DNA from 3 places in the Isoptericola jiangsuensis genome. Region 1 is predicted to be linked to each of the others. Evidence: predicted binding sites of a transcription regulator. Region 1 holds the regulator's gene; each other region holds the start of a gene.

Region 1 (2,255 bases):
CCCCGCCGCGCGTCGTCCACGGTGCGGCGCAGCGCCGCCAGCTCGTCGTCGCGGCCGACCAGCGGTGCGGGGTCCGGTGCCATACCGCCATCGTGCCAGGCGGGACCGCCCGCCGGTGCCGACCACGACGCCCGCGCCGTGGTCGCGGACGCCCCGACGACCGTCACGCCGTGCGGCGGGCGGCGGGCCGCAGCGCGGCGAGCAGCCGCGTCAGGCGGGGTCCGGCGACGGCGGCGCGGACCGGGCCGCTCGGCGCGGCGGCGAGGCGCTCGCGGGCCAGCCGCACCTGCTCGGCGCGGCGCACGAGCTCGGCCTCGCGCAGGCGGTGGTCGGTCAGGTGCTCCCAGCGGTCCATGTCAGGTCTCCTCGGCCCGGGCGGTGGCGGACCGGTCGGCCCGCCGGACCCCAGCCTCGTGCGGTGAGGTAGCGCGGGGGATCGGGCAGGTCACCGGTTCTCGGGCGCCGTGCCGCGCCGGACCGGCGCCTGAGGTACCTCAGGTGACGACGACCTCCACCGGGAGGACGCGAGGGACGCGTAGGATGGCACTCAGCGATGGAGAGTGCTAAGTCCGGTGCGCTCGACAGGCGAACGACGAGGGGAGGCCGTCCGGTGAGCGAGGAACGCAGGCTCGAGGTGCTGCGCGCCATCGTCGAGGACTACGTCACGACGCGGGAACCCGTGGGTTCGCGCATGCTCACCGAGCGGCACCGGCTCGGCGTCTCGCCCGCCACGATCCGCAACGACATGGCGGCGCTGGAGGAGGCGGGCTACATCGCCCAGCCCCACACGTCCGCCGGGCGCGTGCCCACGGACGCCGGGTACCGCCTGTTCGTCGACCGGCTGGCCGAGGTGCGGCCCCTCAACGTGCCGCAGAAGCGCGCCATCGAGACGTTCCTGTCCGAGGCAGTGGACCTCGACGACGTCCTGTCCCGCGCCGGGCGGCTCATCGCCCAGCTCACCGGCCAGGTCGCCGTCGTGCAGTACCCGTCGCTGCGGCGGTCGGGCCTGCGTCACCTCGAGCTGGTCCCCGTCGCGGCCGGCCGCATCCTCGTCGTCGTCATCACGGACACGGGTCGCGTGGAGCAGCGCTTCTGCGAGCTCCCCGTCGGCCCCGACGGCGCGGGCGTCGGACCCGGTCTCGACGAGGCCGGGCTCGGCGAGCTGCGCGCCCGGTTCAACGCCGCGGCCGCGGGCAAGCGCCTCGCGGACCTGCCGGCGGCGTTCGACGCGCTCGTGCGGGCCACCGGGCCCGAGCTGGGCGGCGTCGCGCGGGCCGTCGCGGACCTCGTCGTCGACACGCTCGAGACCGAGACCGAGGAACGGGTCGTGCTCGCGGGCACCGCGAACCTGGCCCGCTCCGGCACGACCTTCGAGCTCGGGCTGCGGCCCGTGCTGGAGGCGCTCGAGGAGCAGGTCGTGCTGCTGGGCCTGCTCACCGAGATGTCCGGCGACGGCGTCGAGGTCCGCATCGGCCACGAGAACCGGCTCGACGGGCTGGCGGAGGCCAGCGTCGTCGCGGCCGGGTACGGCAGCGAGGGCGACACCGTCGCCACGCTCGGCTCCATCGGCCCGACCCGCATGGACTACCCCGCCACCATGGCGTCGGTGCGTGCCGTGGCCCGCTACCTCTCCCGCGTCCTGCCGGGCTGACCCGGCACGTCCCTGACCACACCTCGCACGTCACCGAAGAGAGACCTGTGACCGACTACTACGAGATCCTCGGCGTCGAGCGCGACGCCACGCCCGAACAGATCAAGAAGGCCTACCGCAGGCTCGCCCGCGAGCTCCACCCGGACGTCGCGGGTGCCGAGGGCGAGGAACGCTTCAAGGACGTCGCGCGCGCCTACGAGGTGCTGTCCAACCGCGAGAAGCGCGAGCAGTACGACATGGGCGTCGACCCCACCGCCCCCGGCGGCGGGGCGGGCGGCGGCTTCGGCCAGGGCTTCGGCTTCCAGGACATCTTCGAGACGTTCTTCGGCGGCGGCGGCCAGCCGTCCGGCCCCGTGCCGCGCGCGCGCCGCGGCCAGGACGCCCTGGTGCGCATGGACATCGACCTCACCGAGGCGACGTTCGGGGCCAAGCGCGAGCTCCAGGTCGACACGGCCGTCGTGTGCGGCACGTGCAGCGGCAAGGGCTGCCGGCCCGGCACCGACCTGCGCACCTGCGTGGCCTGCCACGGCCGCGGCAACGTGCAGCGCGTCGCCCGGTCGTTCCTCGGCCAGGTCATGACGACGGCGCCCTGCGACGTCTGCAA
Region 2 (2,255 bases), 1.5 Mb from region 1:
TCGAGCGCAGGACGAGGGCCGAGCGTCCGGGGCCCTCGGGTGCGAGCGGACCGAACCACAGCCCGGCCTCGACGACGTCGCCGTCGACGGACACCCACTGCGTCTCGGCGTCGTCGGGCAGCCCGGCGTGGGGGACCCCGGGGCCGATCTTGATGCCGAGCGCGGGGACCTGGTCGCGCAGCGCCCACACGGCGTCGAGCGGCGGGGCGTAGGCGGCAGGGTCGAAGATCCGCTTGCCGCCGCGGGTGCGCCGGGCGGGGTCGGCGTAGACGCCGTCGACGCCCTCGGCGGCGAGGTCGAGCGTGAGCCCGTCGGCGTGCCGCACCTCCGCCTCGGGGAAGGCCCGCAGGTTCACGGTGGCCAGGGCGGCGGTGGTCTCGTCGACGTCGGTGGCGAGGACCTGGAGGCCGACACCGGCGAACGCGAGAGCGTCGGCGCCCACGCCGCTGGTGAGGTCGGCGACCTTCGTCACCCCGGCGGCGAGGTAGCGGCGGGCGTGCAGCGCGGCGACGACGAGCCGGGTGGCCTGCTCGACGCCGTCGGGGGTGAAGAGCATGCCCTCGGCGAACGGCCCGAGCTTGGCGCGGGCCTTGGCGCGCAGCCGGGACTGGGTGAGGGCGGCCGCGGCGAGGTCGGGGTCCACGCCCTCGGCGCGCAGGCGCGTGGCCAGCGCCATCGCGCGGGACTCGTCGTACGGGGGCAGCGCGTTGACCAGGGCCCAGCCCTCGGGGCTGAGGAGCTTGGCGAGCGACGAGGAGTCCATCGGACCATCGTCTCAGGTCCACTTGTTGGCACTCGACTTGTCAGAGTGCTAACGGCTGCCTAGATTGGTCGCAGCGCACTCGCTGTGCCGGCACCCGCGACGACGGACAGCGCTCGGGCGCGTCCCAGTCCAGCTAGTCATCGCGAACAAGGAGGTCCGACGTGTCGGTCCCCATCAAGCCGCTCGAGGACCGGATCGTCGTCAAGGCCGTCGAGGCCGAGACCACGACCGCTTCCGGCCTGGTCATCCCGGACACCGCCAAGGAGAAGCCCCAGGAGGGCGAGGTCCTGGCCGTGGGCGAGGGCCGTTTCGACGACAAGGGCGCTCGCGTCCCGGTCGACGTGAAGGTCGGCGACAAGGTCATCTACTCCAAGTACGGCGGCACCGAGGTCAAGTACGGCGGCGTGGACTACCTGGTCCTGTCGTCGCGCGACATCCTCGCCGTCGTCGTCGGCTGACCGTAGCCGCGACGTCCGTACGCACCGAGGCCCCGCATCGTCATCGATGCGGGGCCTCGTGCTGTGCGGGGGGTGGTGCGTCGGGCGTCAGCCGGTCTTGCGGTCGCGGCCGGCGAGGATGGCGGAGCGCTCGTCCTCGCTCAGGCCGCCCCAGACGCCGTAGGGCTCGCGGACGCGCAGCGACTGCTCGCGGCACTCCATCATGACGGGGCAGGCGCGGCAGATGGCCTTGGCGGCCTCGGCCCGTCGTCGTCGGGTGGATCCACGTTCTCCCTCGGGGTGGAAGAACAGGGTGTCGTCCGCGTCGCGGCACGAACCCTGGTACTGCCACTCCCACAGCTCCATGACCGGCCCGGGCAGTCTTGAGATCTCCGTCATGGCGAACAACCTACAAGTTGTGCAGAAGTTGTTCAAGCCCGTGGTGCAAGTTGGGCATGCGGGACGGGTTGGACACACCCTGAACGGCTTCCGAATCGGTTGCCTGCCGCACTGACCTGGTTCGACATGATTCATCGCATCGGATCGAGGCTCACCGCGGGGCGCGGTGGCGGCACCCCTCACCCCTGGGCAGAATCGACGCATGACCACATCGCGACCCGCCCAGGACTCGGGGGGCGCTCGCACGTCAGGCCCCGGGCTCGCGGTCGCCGCCGTGGCCCGCCGCCTCGGCGTCGCCCCCGCGACGCTCCGGACCTGGGACCGCCGCTACGGACTCGGCCCCTCGGGCCGCACCGCGGGGTCCCACCGTCGCTACACCCCCGAGGACGTGGCACGACTCCTCGTCATGCGCCGGCTCACGCTCGAGGGCGTCGCCCCCGTGGACGCCGCCGAGGCCGCGCTCGAGGCCGACGTCGACGAGCTCGAGGCCGCCCACCGCGCCGGCCCGCCCACCGTCCCCGCCGAGGACACCGCCGAACCCGACGACAGCGGCGACGCCGCCGACGCCGGCGCCCGGCAGCGTGCGCACCTGCGTGCCCTGCCCGGCGGGGGCCAGGGCGGCCCGGGCGGCCCGGGCGGCCGCCCCGCCGGCAGCG
Region 3 (2,255 bases), 2.5 Mb from region 1:
GACGCCGTGGACCAAGGGTGCCGAGTCGCAGGTCTCCGCGATCCGCAAGGCTCGCAAGGCCCGCGAGATCGCCTCGCGCGACGACGCCCAGTCGGTCGCCGAGTCGATCCAGTCGCGCACGTACACCGTGTCGGCGCACGCCGGTGAGTCCGGCCGCCTGTTCGGTGCCGTGACGACGGCCGACATCGCCGCCGCGGTCTCCGCGGCCGGTGGTCCGTCGATCGACAAGCGCAAGATCGAGATCGGCCAGCCGATCAAGTCGACCGGTGGCTACACCGTGTCGGTCCGCCTGCACCCCGAGGTGTCGGCGAAGATCGCGCTCGAGGTCGTCGCGGGCTGAACGCCTGACGTCTGACCGAAGGCCCCGGCCTCCCGCGAGGGGAGCCGGGGCCTTCGTGCGTCGCATGGCTCGGCGCGGCGGCTCGGGTGGTGGGAGGAGAGTTGGGTCAGGCCTCGATCGTGTGGTCGGTGCGGGCGTGCGTGACCTCGATGCGGCGCGGCTTCGCCTCCTCGGCGACGGGGATGGTGAGGGTGAGCACGCCGTCGGCGTACGACGCGCTGATGTCGTCGAGCGCGAGCCCGCGCCCGAGGGCGACCTGTCGGGCGACGGTGCCGGTGGTGCGTTCGCGCAGGAGCCACTGGCCCTCGCCGGAGCGGGGGGTGCGTTCGGCGCGGATGGTGAGCGTCCGGTCCTCGCACGAGACGTCGATGCTGCCGGGGTCGATGCCGGGGAGGTCGACGGCGAGGACGAAGTGGTCGCCCTCGCGGAAGAGGTCCATCGGCATGGCGGGTGCGGTGCGGTTGTTCGCCGCGATCGACCCGAAGAGTCGGTCCATCTCCTGGAACGGGTCCCAGTACGTAGCCATCGCGCATCACCTCCTCGATGGGGCCGCGTGTCCGCGGCCCTGTCCGCGAGCAGTGCGCCGGTCCTTCCGGCGTCACCTGGCTACGCCTCCAGGATTAGCACTCTCGATGCCAGAGTGCCAACGTCCTCTGTTCGCCCTGAGCGAACAGCCGCATCGGCCCTGCTCACCCCTGGTCGAGGCGGTCGAGCAGCTCGACCGCGGCGCGGGTGTAGTCGCTGATCCAGCGGTCGTGGATGCGCTTGATGGGCAGCGGGGCGAGCGCGAGTCGGCGTTCGCGGCCGACCTTGCGGCCGGTGACCAGGCCGGCCCTCTCCAGGACCCGCAGGTGCTGCAGGACGGTGGTGCGGTCGAGCTCGGGGACCGCGGCGACCAGCTCGCCCGTCGTCCGCGTCGCCTCCCGCAGGGCATCGAGCATCCGGCGTCGGTGGGGTGAGGCGAGCGCCTTGAAGACCAGGTCGTCGTCGGAGGCGGCCGTCGTCCTGTCGCCGGAAGAGTTCATGTGGTAAAAATACAACATGAACGAGACGCAGCAGCTCACGGAACTGACCTTCACGGTGTCCGGGCGCATCGCGCGTCCGTGCCGGGTGACCTACGAGGCCGTCGCCGACCCCGCCCAGCTCTCCCGCTACTTCACGACCGGTGGCGCACGCGGGCGCCTGGAGGCGGGCCAGGAGGTCACGTGGGACTTCGCCGACTTCCCCGGACGGTTCCCCGTGACCGTCGTCGAGGCCGTCCCGCCCCGCCGCATCGTCATCGAGTGGGGCGGTGAGGCGACCGCCGACGGCAGCGGCCGGACCCGCACGACGTTCGAGCTCGAGCCGCTCGACGGCGACACCGCGACCCTGGTCACCATCACCGAGTCCGCGTGGAGCGCGACCCCCGACGGCGCCCGCAACGCGTTCGGGAACTGCGAGGGCTGGACGGGGATGCTGGCCGCGCTCAAGGCGTGGGTCGAGCACGGCATCAACCTGCGCGACGGCTTCTACGTGGACCGCAACGCCGGCTGACCCCCGGGCGGGCCGCGCCGTGCGGGGTCCCCGCCGACCACGGACCCGCACCGGCGGACCATGCGGTGAGCGCCCGTCCGCACGAGCAGACGGGCGCCCACCGCATGGTCGGCCTCGGCCGGCACCGCCCCGACGACGGCCGGCGCCGGGTTGGCGTCAGAGCGTGGCGCGGACCGCCTGCGCGGCGGCGACCAGGTGCTCCAGCGACGGCACGGTCTCCTCGTAGCGGCGGGTCTTCAGGCCGCAGTCCGGGTTCACCCACACGACGCGCGGGTCGATCGACTTCGCGGCGAGCCGCAGCAGCTCGGTCACCTCGTCGACGGACGGCACGCGGGGGGAGTGGATGTCGTACACGCCCGGCCCGATGCCCCGCGAGTACCCG

The links. The regulator HrcA, encoded in region 1, represses chaperone genes, less so after heat shock. The targets are predictions, from matches to a motif close to TTNGCACTCGNNNNNNNCGAGTGCNAA.
Region 2: the regulator HrcA is predicted to act here: its motif matches at 789-815, upstream of groES (co-chaperone GroES).
Region 3: the regulator HrcA is predicted to act here: its motif matches at 961-987, upstream of ATJ88_RS00110 (Hsp20/alpha crystallin family protein).

The regions. Positions count from the first base shown of each region.
Region 1 covers NZ_PDJJ01000001.1:2,533,605-2,535,859, reverse strand. Annotated here, with positions in the region: gene ATJ88_RS11650 (ATP-binding protein) at 1-83, opposite strand, end outside; gene ATJ88_RS11645 (hypothetical protein) at 164-355, opposite strand; gene hrcA (heat-inducible transcriptional repressor HrcA) at 611-1,651, shown strand; gene dnaJ (molecular chaperone DnaJ) at 1,699-2,255, shown strand, end outside.
Region 2 covers NZ_PDJJ01000001.1:993,227-995,481, forward strand. Annotated here, with positions in the region: gene ATJ88_RS04560 (class I SAM-dependent methyltransferase) at 1-763, opposite strand, end outside; gene groES (co-chaperone GroES) at 925-1,221, shown strand; gene ATJ88_RS04570 (WhiB family transcriptional regulator) at 1,309-1,599, opposite strand; gene ATJ88_RS04575 (MerR family transcriptional regulator) at 1,802-2,255, shown strand, end outside.
Region 3 covers NZ_PDJJ01000001.1:25,101-27,355, reverse strand. Annotated here, with positions in the region: gene rplI (50S ribosomal protein L9) at 1-340, shown strand, start outside; gene ATJ88_RS00110 (Hsp20/alpha crystallin family protein) at 447-866, opposite strand; gene ATJ88_RS00105 (ArsR/SmtB family transcription factor) at 1,030-1,365, opposite strand; gene ATJ88_RS00100 (SRPBCC family protein) at 1,382-1,873, shown strand; gene metE (5-methyltetrahydropteroyltriglutamate--homocysteine S-methyltransferase) at 2,030-2,255, opposite strand, start outside.